2 regions of the Paenibacillus sp. GM1FR genome follow, and region 2 is predicted to be linked to the other one. Evidence: riboswitches for the same ligand, from Rfam matches in the RefSeq annotation. Region 2 holds a riboswitch; the other holds the start of a gene.
The links. A riboswitch is a leader RNA that binds a small molecule or an ion and turns the genes downstream of it on or off. The one in region 2 is predicted to bind glycine.
Positions count from the first base shown of each region.

Region 1: it holds a riboswitch for glycine, as region 2 does, so the genes downstream of both, gcvT (glycine cleavage system aminomethyltransferase GcvT) here and sdaAB (L-serine ammonia-lyase, iron-sulfur-dependent subunit beta) in region 2, are expected to answer to the same signal.

Region 1 is NZ_MKZL01000044.1:88,273-96,689, forward strand. Features, by position in the region: gene gcvPB (aminomethyl-transferring glycine dehydrogenase subunit GcvPB) at 1-438, opposite strand, end outside; gene gcvPA (aminomethyl-transferring glycine dehydrogenase subunit GcvPA) at 519-1,874, opposite strand; gene gcvT (glycine cleavage system aminomethyltransferase GcvT) at 1,871-3,007, opposite strand; glycine riboswitch at 3,225-3,325, opposite strand; glycine riboswitch at 3,329-3,451, opposite strand; gene gcvH (glycine cleavage system protein GcvH) at 3,795-4,187, shown strand; gene PAEAM_RS22920 (PTS mannitol transporter subunit IIBC) at 4,607-6,061, shown strand; gene PAEAM_RS22925 (BglG family transcription antiterminator) at 6,100-8,202, shown strand; gene PAEAM_RS22930 (PTS mannitol transporter subunit IIA) at 8,199-8,417, shown strand, end outside.
Region 2 is NZ_MKZL01000027.1:241-8,657, forward strand. Features, by position in the region: partial or broken gene PAEAM_RS19150 (collagen-like triple helix repeat-containing protein) at 1-760, shown strand, start outside; glycine riboswitch at 896-1,020, shown strand; glycine riboswitch at 1,025-1,161, shown strand; gene sdaAB (L-serine ammonia-lyase, iron-sulfur-dependent subunit beta) at 1,298-1,987, shown strand; gene sdaAA (L-serine ammonia-lyase, iron-sulfur-dependent, subunit alpha) at 1,977-2,954, shown strand; gene PAEAM_RS19165 (alpha-glycosidase) at 3,138-4,898, opposite strand; gene PAEAM_RS19170 (response regulator transcription factor) at 5,125-5,808, shown strand; gene PAEAM_RS19175 (HAMP domain-containing sensor histidine kinase) at 5,835-7,364, shown strand; gene PAEAM_RS19180 (ABC transporter ATP-binding protein) at 7,450-8,364, shown strand; gene PAEAM_RS19185 (ABC transporter permease) at 8,361-8,417, shown strand, end outside.

The DNA of each region.
Region 1 (8,417 bases), on a different contig from region 2:
TTGCAAGGTCACAGCGTCCATACCTGTCAGACCTGCAAGGTCGTTTTGCAACGTATATAACAGTTCTAGTGCACCTTGAATGCTGGATTCGTGCTGGTACGGATGGATTTTGGCAAAACCGTTATAACGGGCAACATCCTCATTAATCTTTGGATTGTATTTCATCGTACAAGAGCCCAGTGGATAGAATCCGTTATCTACGCCGAAGTTGCGGCGGGACAGAGCGGTATAGTGTCGAATAACATCTACCTCAAACACTTCCGGCAGTGCCGCTGCTTCCGAACGGAGCATTTCCCGGGGAATCAACGTATCGGCAGACTGGCGAGGAACGTCACATTCTGGCAAGGAATAAGCGACACGTCCAGGGCTGCTGAGTTCAAAAATCAATGATTGTTCCGAAGCAGGAGATAAGGTCTGTGCGTTGAATTTTTCTAACACAGATTGAGCCGAAGTGGAGACAGCTGTACTCGCTTCCGATTGTCCTTGTACCGATGTTGTCGTTGTCGTCGTTTCCTGAGTCACAGCGATCCCTCCAATGCTCGTGCGAATTCGTCAATCTCTTCCTTAGTGCGCCGTTCTGTAACAGCAATCAGCATATGTCCGGCAAGCTCCGGATAATCACGTCCAAGTTCGTAGCCACCAATAAAGCCCGCATCCAGCAGTTTCAACTGAAGAGCATTCACGTCTGTTCCTTCAGGAAGTTTAATCACGAATTCATTAAATGTTGGTGCATTAAAAGTAAGGCTAACTCCAGGAATTGCAGTTAATGTATTCAGGGTGTAATGACTCTTTTGCAAATTCAGATCCGCGACATCGATCATACCCAGTTTACCCATGATGGACATATACACAGATGCGCTGAGTGCAAGCAAAGCTTGGTTGGAACAGATGTTGGATGTCGCCTTTTCGCGGCGGATATGCTGTTCACGTGCTTGCAGTGTGAGTACAAAACCACGCTTGCCGTTGCGATCCGTGGTCTGGCCTACGATTCGGCCAGGAATTCGGCGCATATGAGGCTGGGATACAGCGAAATATCCGCATGTTGGACCGCCGAGTGAAGCGGCGATGCCGAGGGGCTGCGCATCACCTACAACGATGTCGGCACCCAGCTTGCCTGGGGCTTCCAGCAGACCCAGCGATAGCGGGTTGGCACTTACAACGAGCAGGCCCTTGTGCGCATGCACGAGGTCGGCAGCCTGCTTCACATTTTCCACGGCACCAAAGAAGTTCGGACTCTGGATCATGACAGCAGCGGTATCGTCGGATATGGCTGCTTGCAGGGCATCCCAATCAGTGACGCCATCCTTATAACCAATCTCGACAATCTCCAGACGGAGTCCGTGCGCATATGCCTGCAATACCTGACGGGCTTCCGGATGAACGGTACGGGATACGATAAGCTGTTTGCGACGTGTTGCTGCTGCGGCGAGATTACCGGCTTCCGCAAAAGCTGTTGCGCCGTCATACATGCTGGCATTGGCTACAGCCATACCGGTTAATTCACAGATGTAGGATTGAAATTCGAAAATGGCCTGTAGTTCACCTTGGCTGATCTCAGGCTGATAAGGTGTGTAGGCAGTGTAAAACTCGGAACGGGAAATGACATGATTGATGACGGAAGGAACATGATGATCATATATGCCTGCGCCGAGGAAGCTGGCGTGTGTTTCAAAATTGGCGTTGGCGCCGGCTTGTTTGGACATGTGACGTGTCAGCGCATATTCATCAAGTTTGGAGGATACGGGCAGCTCGCCCTGATAACGGATCTCCTGCGGAATGTCCTGAAACAGATCCTCCAGCGTATCCACACCGATGGTTGCGAGCATGGCGCTCTGATCTTGCTCAGTCATGGGAATATAACGGTGCTTGCTCATGCTTGATCAGCTCCTTGAGTAGGTGTCTTCGACGTACGTGTCCGTTTATGAAAAGGGGTCTTCGCGACCTCGGCTTTTAGTTTCTTGCCGCGGATCTCAATCTCAAGCGGGGTTCCCAGCGCAGCGTATTTGCTGTCGATGAGGGCAAGCCCCAGATTACGCTTCAATGTAGGTGATTGCGTGCCTGTTGTCACTTCACCAATCTGTACGCCTTCGGCGTAAATCGGATAGTGGGGGCGGGGAATACCGCGCTCCAACACTTCGATGCCGACCAGTTTGCGGGCGGGCCCGTTAGTTTTTTGCTGTAACAAGGCTTCGTGTCCTATAAAAGGTCCGGCATTCAGCTTCACAAACATGCCAACGCCAGCTTCGAGTGGAGAGATAGTTGCCGACAATTCCTGTCCATACAGAGGGAGCTTTGCTTCAAAGCGCAGTGTATCCCGAGCACCGAGGCCTGTCGGTACAAGTCCGTGACCTTCACCGGCTTGCATTAATCCATTCCAGACCACAGCAGCCTGGTCCGCAGGAACATATAGTTCAAAGCCATCTTCACCGGTATATCCGGTACGGGACAACAGTAATTTTACTCCACATACTTCAGCATCCTGCACAAAACGAAACGGTTCAATCGAGCTTACATCCGTATCTGTAACTTTCCCGATAATGTCTACAGCCAGTGGACCTTGCAAGGCGAGCAGCGCCGTTTGCTCCGAATCGTTGGTCATACTTACGCCGGGGATCAAGTGCTCTTGCAGCCACGCCCAATCCTTGTCGATGTTGGAGGCGTTAACCACAAGCATATAATGCTGATCTTCCAGCTTATACACGAGCAGATCATCCACCACACCGCCATTTGGATAACACATCAGGGTGTACTGGGCTTGACCGGGAACCAGCGTGGTCACATCATTGGTCATCATTTGTTGCAAAAAAACTTCAGCCTGCTCACCCTGTACTGTGAATTCGCCCATATGGGATACATCGAACAGTCCCGCGCGCTCGCGTACTGCTTCATGTTCTTTCTGGATTCCGCTAAATTGTACCGGAAGCTCCCAGCCTCCAAAATCAATGCACCGTACGCCTTCGTATTGCTGATACAGTGGGAAGAGTGGTGTTCTAAGCAAATCGGACATCAAATCACCTCGTCATGGGCCGTCAGCCGGCCGGATATACAATCGTGGATCAATGAACCAGGGTGTTTTTAAATTTTCAGCTAGATATTTTCATCACATAAGTATGGTAAGGGCAGCTATGGCAGCGCCGTTCTACATCCTGTTTTTCGTTTTTTGGGAAAAAGGAAAAGGACAGGCCAAAGAATCGGCATGCCAAGTAGCACGCTGTATTCTAAGGCTCTGTCCCTTGTACCTGAGAGTTACCCCGCTGCGTTGCGCAGCAGGTTTCCCCTTGGGTGATCATAACGCCCGCACAGGGCGAATAGATGCTCTCCAGAGTTGCGTCCCGTAAAAGTCCTTTTGCCTGAGAGATTCACCCCCGCTTATCGGTGGTTTACTCCTTCGGCGTTACCTCATGTACATCCCGAATCGGGTGTCACGGGTAATCTCTCCCTTTACATTCATCCGCGGGTATAACATAGTCCAATAAACACATTTACTCCTCTCATTAAAACGTGAATCCACTACTGATGTCAAGAACGATATCATAGATAATTATTTAAAACCGAATATTTAATTTAGTTTTTATTTTATTGTTCGTGTATTTAAAAAGACTACGCTTACTATTCTAATATTCACCAGTATATGAAGAAAGAGTGTAATCCGGTTACAGGATTTAGAGGTGTTCAGCAAATAAATTGTGAGGTATCTTGACATTTGATTCAAAAATGTCATACGCTATGTTCTGGGAAAAAGGTTAAGGTCAAAGAACGCATGTACTCATTAATGAAAAGCGAGGCGGATATCGATGAGCGAATTGAAAAGTGATTTCCTGTACAGTGAAGAGCACGAATGGGTGCAAACCGTAGGGGAGGATACTGTACGTATTGGCATTACCGAGTTCGCGCAGCATCAGCTGGGTGACATTGTGTTTGTGGAATTGCCTGACCTTGAAACCAATGTAAAAGCAGAGGACATCATTGGAACGATCGAATCGGTCAAAACGGTTTCGGACTTGTTCTCTCCCGTCACAGGTTCAATTACTGCAGTCAATGATTCGTTGCAGGACTCCCCTGAACTTGTGAACAGCTCTCCTTACGAGGAAGGCTGGATGATTGAGATCCGTGTTGAGGGAGATCTGACAGCAGCATTGTCTACATTGATGAATGCAGACGCGTATCGGAAACATACGGAAGAATAGTATCAACGAACTTGTACTTATTAACATATATTTTATAATTAAATGATATGAGCTTCATATTGTTTCGACCTGTGTGAGCCGGATGCTTGCACAGGTTTTTTGTGCTTTCCAAGAATGGTTTTGAATGTGGATTGAAGCAGATTGTGGATGTAAATCACCTGATTGGACCAAGCTATAGTTTAGAAAATGATTCTGGAAATGACAAAAGTCATAGGCAAGAAAATCCTTGTGTACCAATGGGTTCAGCCATTATGCATCAAGTAAAACGATTACATAACCTAATGTTGTCATCATTGTTCATGACGAAAGTACGCTTTCATTTCATTGAACAGGAGAGCATTCTCGCTTAGGATTACAGCAGGGGAGAAATGATACCCCTTTCATAAATCATAATCACTTGATCCAAGGAGGATAATACAATGAGTAATTTGGACCAATCGTCCAATTCCAAAGGTGGGCTACGGGTTGGTGTTCAGCGTTTTGGCCGATTCCTGAGTGGTATGGTCATGCCAAATATGGGAGCGTTCATCGCCTGGGGATTAATTACGGCTCTGTTCATTCCAACAGGCTGGTTCCCTAACGAGACACTTGCACAGCTAGTTGATCCGATGATCAAATATTTGCTGCCACTGTTAATTGGTTACACCGGGGGTACGATGGTGCATGGTCAGCGTGGTGGTGTCGTGGGTGCCATTATGACCATCGGGGTCATCGTGGGTAGTGATATTCCGATGTTCCTCGGTGCCATGATTGCCGGACCACTGGCAGCATGGATTATCAAAAAGTTCGATAAATCCATTGAAGGTAAAATTAGAGCCGGATTTGAAATGCTGGTTAACAACTTCTCAGCTGGTATTATTGGCGGGATCTTGGGGATTTTTGCGCTACTGGGCATCGGGCCTGCTGTAGAAGCGATTAGCAAAGTATTATCTGCCGGTGTACAGGGCTTAATGAATCTTGGTTTGCTGCCGCTGGTCAACCTAATCATTGAACCAGGTAAAGTATTGTTCCTGAACAATGCAATCAACCACGGGATTCTTACACCAATTGCAACAGATCAAGCGAGAGAATTAGGGAAATCCGTATTATACATGCTTGAATCAAACCCGGGTCCGGGACTTGGTATCTTACTTGCTTACTGTTTCTTCGGACGCGGAATGGCCAAATCTTCTGCACCGGGTGCCGTAATCATTCATTTCTTCGGGGGAATTCATGAGATCTACTTCCCTTACATTCTGATGAGACCGATTCTGATTCTTGCTGCAATTGCGGGTGGCGTCGCAGGTACATTAACATTCATGCTCACCGGAGCAGGACTTGTTTCAGCACCATCACCGGGTAGTATTATCGCGTATTTCTTCTTAACACCAAAAGGTGGATACCTGCCGATGTTCGCAGGGGTGCTTGTAGCAGCCGTCGTTTCTTTCCTGGTTGCAGCAGTTTTGCTGAAAACGGGTAAACAAAAGGACGAAGATCTAGAGTCCGCATCCAGTCGGATGAAAGACATGAAGAGTCAAGGAACCGTGCCAAACGCTGGTATTACGGCTAATCAACGTGAAGCAGACAGAGCCGCAGATATGGCTTCTTCTACCGTCAAAACAGACGTGAAGAAAATTGTCTTCTCCTGTGATGCAGGCATGGGGTCAAGTGCCATGGGTGCTTCCATTCTACGCAAGAAGATGAAGGCAGAGGGGATTGACGTTACGGTGACCAATACGGCTATCAGTGATATCCCGCCGGATGCAGACGTGGTGATCACACAACAAGTATTGACCGATCGTGCCCGCTCCGTTGCGCCGAACGCAGAACATATATCCATCGACAACTTCCTAAAAAGCCCGGAATACGATGCGCTCGTTGAACGTCTGAAGTAATTGCACGCATTTGTTTTCCCTGAGCCGGAGGCTGAGATATGAGTATTACCAAAAGACAACGTGAAATCGTGGAGTTCCTGCTGGAGCATCCACATGAAGTCACTGCCGGCGAAATCGCCGTTGAAGTAAAGGTCAGTACCCGAACGGTTCACCGGGAGCTGCAAATGATTGAACAATGGCTTGAACCTTTGGGCATGAAGCTGGAAAAAAAATCAGGAACCGGTATCCGAATCGATGCCAGTTCCGATGATCTGGCTGTATTGCGCCAGCAACTAGAGGGTAAAGAATATGTAGAGTTTACGCCAGAAGAGCGTAAGCTCTTCATGCTTTGCATCCTGCTGGATGAACCGGAGCCTGTAAAGTTACTCGCCTTGGCTTCGGATCTGAAAGTGACCGTATCAACCGTAACCACTGATCTGGACGATCTGGAGTCACGGATTCGTCAGGCGGGACTAAAGCTGGTTCGCAGACGTGGATATGGCGTCAAGATTAAAGGAAGTGAGACGATTCATCGCACAGCCATAGCTGCACTTGCTCTCGAATTTTTGGATGAATCCGACCTGTTCGGAAGACAACCTGAACAAGGGGGCTCCATCGTAAACCAAAAATTGTTGGATATGATTGGACATGGTGATGTACTTACGGTCGAAAATGCGTTATGGCAACCAGATATCGAATGGCTGGAGAACATCCCGGAACGCCAATACATGAAGTTGCTGATTCAATTATCCGTAGCGGTTGTACGTATTCGTAAAGGCTTTGGCATTGGCCGTATACCTCCCCTGGAGAACAAGGGAGATGAAGTCGCAGAGCAGGATGAGATGAAGGTTCCACCTTATATGGCTTCCCGCTTGTGTGGTGTGTTATCGACCCAGCTGGGGCTGACATTCTCCCAAGATGAGCAAGCTTATTTTCACAGACTATTAGTTGAGACAGAGCAGCGGATTCATTCTTCGCGGCTGTTGCCAATAGACGATTTGATTTTACTGGACAGGGTACATTCACTGATTGATCAGATGCAGGCGAGAACGCATTACGCCTTTCATGAGGATCGTTTGCTTCGTGAAGGTCTGCTTGGTCATATGCAACCTGTCATGGAGCGAATTGAAGGACAACAGATGATTCGTAATCCGCTACTGCAGCAGATTCGTAAGGATTATGATTCACTTTTTGAAGATGTCAAAAAATCTGTAGGGCAAGCTTGGCCAGGCACAGACGTTCCGGATGAGGAAATTGGTTTCTTGGTCATGCATTTTGGGGCTTCCATCGAGAGGTTACGTGCATTGAAACGGGAGATCAGGGCGATCATCGTGTGTACAAGCGGAATTGGATCATCACGTATGCTCTCCAGCCGACTGTCCAAGGAGATTCCCGAGATTCGGATCATGGACAGCGTGTCCTGGTATGAAGCTGCCCGGATGCCTACAGATCAATATGATCTGGTGTTATCCACTGTTGATCTGCCGATGGATGAGCATCAGTATTACAAAGTGAGTCCACTGCTTACGGCAGAAGAGAGCGAACGTCTGCGTCATTTTATCCGAACAACAACATTACAACGACAGCATAATAAACCCCGTGAAGCAGAGGTTCAGACGACAAGTCGTTACTCCGACCCGGATGGACTGGAAGCTATTTTAGTTGAAATCGTCCGAATTATTGGCAAGTTTCAGGTGTATCCGCTGGATAACCAAGATATCGGTTTCTATAAAACCGTATATGCGATGTGCAACGTACTCCATGGATCTGGTGTGCTGAAGGAACCGGGGGAGATCGCAAAACGGTTGGAGGCACGTGAAGCAGTGGGGAGTCAGAAGATTCCCGGTACAAGACTTGCGCTGTTTCATACACGCAGTGAGGGAATCTACAGGCCGTCCATTAGCTTGTTTCAGCTCACTGAGCCACTCCTCTGTACGCCGGATGATCCCGCAGGAGTTACCCATGTCCTCTTGATGCTTGGTCCCCGAGAATTATCCAAGGAAAGCCTGGAGGTTCTCAGTGAGATCAGCGCCCTGTTATTACAGGAAGAAATGATTACATTGCTGGAAAAGGGAATCAGGGATGAACTCATTCATTACCTGTCCCAGGAACTGGTAGGATTTTATCGCAGTAAAACCGAAATTGGAGGTCAACCATTATGAGTATGTTAACAACAGATAAAGTCATCATGAATGCGACGGCTCAGGACAAATACGAAGCGATTCGCATGGCAGGGCAGATTTTGAAGGATGCGGGACATATTACCGCTGATTACATTGAGAAGATGATTGAACGTGAAGAGATTGTCTCGACCTATGTAGGGAACGGTCTGGCTATTCCGCATGGTACAAAGGAGTCCAAAGCTTTCATTTTATCC
Region 2 (8,417 bases):
GGTTACAGGTGCCACAGGCGTAACCGGAACAACCGGGACGTCCGGAGTAACGGGAGCAACGGGAGCGACCGGAGTCACAGGGGTTACAGGTGCCACAGGCGTAACCGGAACAACCGGGACGGCTGGTGTAACGGGAGCAACGGGAGCGACCGGAGTCACAGGGGTTACAGGTGCAACAGGCGTAACCGGAACAACCGGGACGGCTGGTGTAACGGGAGCAACGGGAGCGACCGGAGTCACTGGGGCTACAGGTGCGACAGGTGCGACGGGAACAACCGGGACGGCTGGTGTAACGGGAGCAACGGGAACGACCGGAGCCACTGGCGCAACAGGAGCTACTGGATCGACAGCAGCTTCTGCCCCTGCGGATTCTTCCTTGTTTGCTAACAGTCAGACAGCGGCATTGGCTCTTCCATTGACCGGTGAAACGACCATTCAGACACTTAATGTACCCGTGGTGGCAGGTCAACGCGTGAAAATCGATAATAGTACACAAGTAGCGGTAGTTGTAGGGTCTAACTGGAGTATCGCATATAACGTTAACCTGAGACGTAACGGAGTTCTAATTAATCAATTGCAGCTCTCACGAACCGGTAATGCTTCGGGAACGTTGAGGTTTCTTTCTTCCAACACCTACGTGGATACTGCTCCTGCAACAACTACTAACGTATATACAGTAAGTATTGAATTTACGACAACTAGTAACGTCACGAGTGCCTCAGCGGAAGTGAGAAATATTAATGCTATTCGCTTCAGTTAAAATAGACATCGGACTTATGGTAATTACACGTTACTTTTGTTGACATATATGATATTGTGCATTACTCTATGGGTATACTTGATCAAAAATTTAGAAATGTACCAATTCGAATCGAATTAAAATAAATACAGCGGATGATAACGAGCGGGAGAGACCTGGATTAGCCGAGCACAATGGCTAGTGTTCAGGCACCGAAGGAGCAAGCTGCTGTGCACCCGGCGCAGTGGTTAATCTCTCAGGTAAATGTACCATCGTTGGACGCAACTCTGGAGAGTGCGCGAACTGCGCCACCCAAGGGGTATATGATCAGTCAGCCCGGTGAACTTGTCTGTAATCGCAGGCAGTTCACCCTTGTCGTGAGACACTGCTGATCGTGAAACTCTCAGGTATCGAGGACAGAGAGAGGGCCTAAGGCCTTCTTCTGTCCTTTTTTGATGTCATCATATCTAAATAAGGGACATTGTGGTGAAACTCCTGGATCGAAATGACGAATACATTTTACAAATATGAATCATGATTAATAATGGAGGGTTACAAGTGCGATTTAAAGATGTTTTCTCAATTATTGGTCCATCGATGACGGGGCCTTCAAGTTCACATACAGCTGGTGCGGCAAGGTTAGGAAGAATTGCTCGTCAGTGGCTGGGATGTACGCCAGATCGTGCCCGGCTGACGCTGTACGGTTCATTTGCAGATACGTATCAGGGGCACGGAACAGATTTGGCACTGATCGGTGGTCTGCTGGATTATGTCACAGACGATCCGCGTATCCCGGATGCAGAGCAATACGCAGAGGAAGCGGGCATGGAGGTTGAGTTTTATACAAGTGGCCTACCTGCTCCTCATCCAAATACGGTCAAAATTGAGTTGTGGCATGGAGAACGTGCCTGCTCCTTAATCGGTGCATCCATTGGTGGTGGAAGCGTATCCGTGCATTCGATGAATGATTTTCGTGTTCAGATTAGTGGTGAGTTTCCAACACTTGTTCTGCGACATGCGGACAAAGCAGGGGTGCTTGCATCGGTAACGTCCACGATCAGTTCATCCGGGGTTAACATCGGGTATATGCAGGTGGACCGGAAAGCCCGTGATGGCGAAGCGCTTACCGCGATGGAAATGGATGGTGTGCCTAATCCTGATATGCTCAAGCGTCTAAGGGAGCTGGACCATGTATTGGACATTCGTGTCATTGATTTGAAGAGAGGAGTTGATTCGGATGCGGTTTAAACATTTGCACGAACTGAATACGATCTGTACAGCAGAATCCAAAACCATTGCTCAGCTGATGATCGAGGAGCAGGTTCAGGAGACCAATACACCGGAAGCGGATGTTGTGAAGCAGATGTCTGAATATTATCAGGTGATGAAGGAAGCGGTACGCAAAGGGTTAACGGAAGATACGACATCACGCAGTGGATTAACAGGTGGAGACGGCAAAAAAATGGCTGAGTACATTCGCAAGGGTGAGACTTGCTCGGGAGATGCTTCCGCACTTGCCATGGCGTATGCCCTGTGTGTATCTGAAGTGAATGCCTCCATGGGCCGGATCGTGGCAACACCAACAGCCGGTTCCTGCGGCATTATCCCGGGTGTGTTTATTAGCTCACAGGAGCGGTTTGGCTGGACGGACGAACATTTGGTGAACGGGTTGTTCTGTGCGGGGGCGATTGGTTATGTTATTGCCAACAATTCATTTATCTCCGGTGCCGAAGGTGGCTGTCAGGCGGAAGTGGGTTCCGCTATTGGCATGGCTGCGGGTGCCATGGTTGAACTGCGTGGAGGTACACCGGAACAGGTTGTTCATGCCGTTGGTTTGGCGTTAAAAAATACACTGGGCCTTATCTGCGATCCGGTCGCAGGCCTTGTTGAAATCCCGTGCATCGTCCGTAATGGACTGGGTGCAGTTACGGCGCTGGCTGCGGCTGACATGGCCCTGGCCGGAGTGCGTAGTGCCATTCCGTCAGACGAAGTCATCGATGTCATGCTGGAAGTAGGCAGTGCGATGCCGAGCCGCCATCGGGAGACAGCCCAAGGCGGGTTGGCCCAGACGCCAACAGGCCGCAAAATGATGCAAAAGCTGGCTAAACCAAAGGCAAAGCGTGCCGAGCCTGAGCAGGAGTCGAAACCAGCGGATTCTGACACAACTACAAGTGGGGCGGACAATGCTCAAGTGGACAAGGGTACTCAGGTTTAAGCTGAACCGGGACCACCGATATATAAATCAGTGACATTATGATGTATAACGGCGAATACAAAAATACAAAAACAAGCGTCCGCGAACCCGAATCCGGGTTATGCAGGACGCTTGTTTTATGCTACCAGATGAAGCGAAGTTAGGATACTTATATTTGACTTCAGATGAATGTGTATTATGACTCTAGTTCTGGCTCACAGCCGTACTCAGTACGGCATATCCATACGCGGGCAATTCAATGGCGAGTACGCCATCTTCCTTGGCAGTACGATGGTTTCCGCCGAATAACTCGGTCCATTCCTCGTCACCAGCCTCCAGCTCGACAATAGCCGTCTCTTCTGATCGATTGAACAGAACCAGAATGCGTTCCTCCTCATTTTGCCGTTCAAATACCAGTTGGCTGCCATCATGACGAGCCTGCAGGAAACGAACGGTGCCTTCTGCACGCAGGGCAGGATGAGCATGACGCAGGGAGATCAGCTTCTGATAAAAGTCGAACAGCTCTCGGTCCTGCTTTGCTTCATCCCATTCCATGCATTTACGGCAACCCGGATCATGTTCGCCATCCATGCCAATCTCGTCTCCGTAATAGATGCACGGAGCACCCATGTAACTGAACTGGAATAACGCAGCCAGCTTCATCTTGCGCTGGTCGCCTTCACACAGCGTGAGCAGCCGCGTGGTATCGTGGCTGTCCAGCAAGTTAAACGCCACTTCGCTGGCCTGAAGCGGATAACGGGATAACTGTCGCCCGATGGAGTTTGCGAACTGTTCGGCGTGCATCGTATTTTTCACAAAGAATGCATTCACGGCATCGGTAAACGGATAGTTCATGGACGCATCGAACTGGTCGCCTTGCAGCCAGGAGGAAGACTCGTTCCATACTTCGCCCAGAATATAGGCATCCGGATTAGCCGCTTTGACTACACGGCGGAAATCACGCCAGAATGCATCGTCCACTTCGTCTGCCACATCCAGCCGCCATCCGTCCGCACCTACTTCCTTGATCCAATACTCGGCAACCTCCAGCAGATAGGCCTTAACCTCAGCATTCTCCGTATTCAGCTTTGGCATATGCGCTTCGAATCCGAAGGTCTCATACGTAGGAATGCCGTCCTTCACGTCCAGCGGGTATTCATGTACATGGAACCAGTCCTTATATTTGGATTGTTCTCCGTTCTTCTGTACATCTACAAACGGCGCAAATGTCTTCCCGGAATGGTTGAACACAGCATCCAGAAGTACGCGAATTCCGCGTGCATGGCACAGCTCGACCAGTCGTTTCACGGTATCTGCGTCACCAAAGTGCCGGTCTACCCGCAGGTAGTCTTCGGTATCGTATTTGTGATTGGTGGTGGCTTCAAAGATGGGGGTGAAGTAGATCGCATTAATGCCAAGATCGCTGATGTAATCCAGATGGTCGATTACGCCCTGAAGGTCACCGCCGAAGAAATTGAAAGGTGTCGGCTCACCACCCCACGGCTCTACCTTTTCCGGACTAATATCCGGGTTGCCGTTGGCGAATCGTTCAGGGAAAATCTGATAGAACACTGCATCCTTAACCCATGCAGGGGGTGTGAATACAGCTCCAGCATGAATATAAGGGAACTGGAACATACGACCCGGATCGTCCGGTTCTTTTTCCTGGAAGTCCGTCTCGGTCATCCAGATCTGTTCGTCTCCGTTTTTGAGCAGAAAAGAGTATTTCAGTCGGTGGTAGGGAGGTTTCACCTCACCCTCGAAGTAATCGAACATGGAGTCAGAGGTGAACTTTGTTAAGGGAACCAGCGCTTTGGTTGCATCCCACGCATATTTATCCCCGGTCAGGGCATGTACCTCGGTCAGATCATTCTTTTTGGCACGCAGGCGCAGATGGATTGTATCTTGGTCATAGGCATAGGCCCAGTTTCGTTTCGGTTGATGATAAATAGCTTCCAGCAACATAATGATTTCCTCCCGTCAGGTGTAGAACTAGTATGTACTTGGTAGACTTGATGGATATGACGTTACCCAAGGTAATGGATAAGCTATAATTAGCATGTGTGGTAACGTAAAGGCTTCAACATTGTTTCAACAAGACATGAATCCATATGTTATAGACAGCTTTTATCATGAAGATGTTCAGATATATCATTAACCCAATGGGGGCAGAAAGGAAACGAATATTCGGATGAAAACCAAACTGTTATATATTGAAGACGATACGGAAATTGCGACTTGGGTCAGAGCCGATCTGGAGGAGCGCGGTTATGAGGTGGTATGGCTCGGCAGTGGTGAAGGTGCAGCGGAGGCTGCTGTCGGTTGTTCACTCATTATTCTTGATGTCATGCTGCCTGGGCTGGATGGATTTACGGTGGGCCAGCGACTGAAAAAAGAACATCCCGCCGTGCCCATTGTCATGCTCTCGGCCAGAACGTCCATTGACGATAAGTTGCACGGTCTTGATTTTGCCGATGACTATGTGACCAAACCATTTCACCCCGATGAACTGGCTGCCCGGATTGAAGTACAACTGCGTAAGGCAGGAACAGCGGTCTCATCGGATACAGCCCTGAAGCTGGATCATCTCTCCATCTATGAGAAGGACAACCGGATCGTCAATGAGGAGACGGGAGATGAGATTATTTTATCGGGAAAACAGTTCCACATCTTCGCCTACCTGCTACGACATATGGGCATGATTCGAACCAAAGAGCAGATCTATGAAGCCGTCTGGAACGAGCCCTATCTGGATGGGGACAAAACTTTAATGGTACATATTCGACATCTACGCGAAAAGCTGGAGCTTGATCCGGCCAATCCTGTAGTTATTCAGACGGTCCGTGGTGTGGGATATCGTGTGAAGAAGCCATGATTCGGTTGTTCAGAGAACGGAAGATCATGAAGGGAGAACGAAGCATGGAGCAAAAGCAATCCGGGCGGCGCAAGCTTCGCTTTGGGCGGTCCTTGATGTCCAGATACATCCTCCTGATCTTGGCGGCTGTATTATTTGTGCCCGTTGTACTTCCGATCATATCCGTTATATATATTGTTGTAGTGAATAACACGGACACGAATATGAACCACGCCGCGCCTTACGGTGATGTTACTAAGATCAGTAACCTCTGGTCACATGAAGCGAAGAACCTGGATGGTGCTTCGGATGAAGAGATTAAGGCCCGGTTGGAGCAATTACATGGCTCGTATCCCAAAGCTTCCATGTATCGTGTGAAAGCGAGCGGTGAGACCCTCTTTATTCTCGGTAGTGAAGATGTAACGCTTCTGAAATCCACGTCGCCGGATGGCAGGACAGACACGACATTGAGATGGTCACTGGATTCCGGGCAAACGGCAGAGACCCGAATTCCAGCCTTATGGAATGTAAACAATACGGTGCAATTCATGAAAGAAGCTTCTTTTCGCGATCCACTGACCGTAGTTGCATATATTGGCGGAGCTGAGCAGGACAAAGGACAGGGATTCATGATCATTGAAGTGCCACGGTCACTTCTGCAAATGAATCAGAGTAACTGGCCGATGGAACTCTTGTATCTTGGTATCGTAATGACCCTCATCTTTCTGATCTTTATCATTATGTCGATTCTCTTCTTCGCACGCATTCGCAAACGACTTATTCGGTTGCAGACGGCCATGATGACCACAGGCAAGGAAGGTCTCCCGCTTCCGGTAGATATCCGCCGGACAGACGAGATTGGTCAACTAGAGGAATCCTTCAATCAGATGGTGCATCAACTGTCCGACAGCCGCCACCGTGAACGCGAAGAAGAACAATTGCGCAAACGTCTCATTGCAGGGCTTTCCCATGATCTGCGCACCCCGCTAACGGTGATTCGTGGACATATGCATGCTTTGCACAAGGAAGAGCTGAGCGAGCAAGGTGACCGTTCATTACATCGCATGGAAGCAAAGATGGAGGACCTCGGCGGGCTCATTGACAACATGTTATCCTACAATTTGCTCACAAGTGGGAAATATACACTGAAGCTGGAAGAGAAAGATATACTTCGGATCGTCAGGGAAACGGCGGCCGCCTGGTACCCGGTCTGGGAGAAAGAGCAATTCGATATTGATATTGACCTGCCAGAGGAACCGTTGATTTGGCATATGGATGAACAGGGCATGCGCCGTATTCTTGATAATTTGTTCCAAAACGTGATCCGTCATGCCGCCAACGGGAAATATATTGGTATATCTACTCAGGAGATTCAGGGTGAGACGGCCATCGTTATTCAGGATCGGGGTCCGGGAATGCAACAGAATTCCGACACAAAAGGCACAGGTCTAGGCTTATCCATTGTAGACCTGTTGATTCGTGAGATGGGTCTGCGCAAGCGGGTAGAAAGTTCCGATACGGGTGTCCAGACATATATCTACAGTGGTAAGGGAAACAGGGAAACAACAAACCGCTGAATTAGCTTTTTTAAACTAAACTTAAACTAGAGACTACTTTGGCTTTAACCTTGGAAGGTTACGATAGTTCTGAGGTGATCATACAGTGAGTGAAAATATTATTCAAACGGCTAATCTATGGAAAACATACCGGGACCGTGCAGCGGTCCGTGAACTTGATCTGCATATTAAAAAGGGAGATATCTACGGCTTCCTCGGTCCCAACGGCGCCGGCAAAACAACAACGATTCGCATGCTTCTCGGCTTGATTAAACCAACCAAAGGTGTGATCCGTGTCTTCGACAAGGATATCCGCAAGGATCGCATGGATATTTTGCGCCGTGTGGGTTCCTTGGTCGAATACCCGTCCTATTACGGCCATCTGAACGCAGTAGAGAATCTGGAAACTTTGCGCCGCATCATCAATGTACCAAAATCCAGAATTGCTGAAGTGCTGTCCATTGTAGATCTGACCAAGGATGCCAAACGTTCAGTGAAGGGGTATTCCCTTGGGATGAAGCAACGTCTGGGTATTGCCAGCGCTTTGCTGGGTGAACCAGAGCTGCTGATTCTGGACGAACCAACGAATGGGCTTGATCCTGCCGGTATTCAGGAGATTCGGGAACTGATCAAACGCATGCCGCTGGAACATGGCATTACCGTTCTGGTTTCCAGCCACTTGCTGAGTGAAGTCGAACAGATGGCAAGTCGTGTTGGTATTATCCGTGAAGGCAAGATGGTGCTTCAGGATACCATCGCAAGTCTGCATAGTCAGACGGGTAGCTCTATCCGATTAACGGTTTCCGAGCCGGAAGAGGCTATGAAGCTGGCGAGAGAACAGGGCCAATTTGGTCAGCAACAAGGTTCTGCATTAACTTTTCCTTATATGGATAACAGTTCAGTGGCACTGCTTGTGCGCCGATTAATTGAGCAGGATCATGATGTGTATCGTGTAGAGGAACAGCGTCAGTCGCTGGAAGATCTGTTCATGCGGGTCATTGGCGAGGGGGCTTCCATATGACCGGGCGTGCATTATCGTCAGACTGGCTCAAGATTCGGGGGAAAGGGATCTGG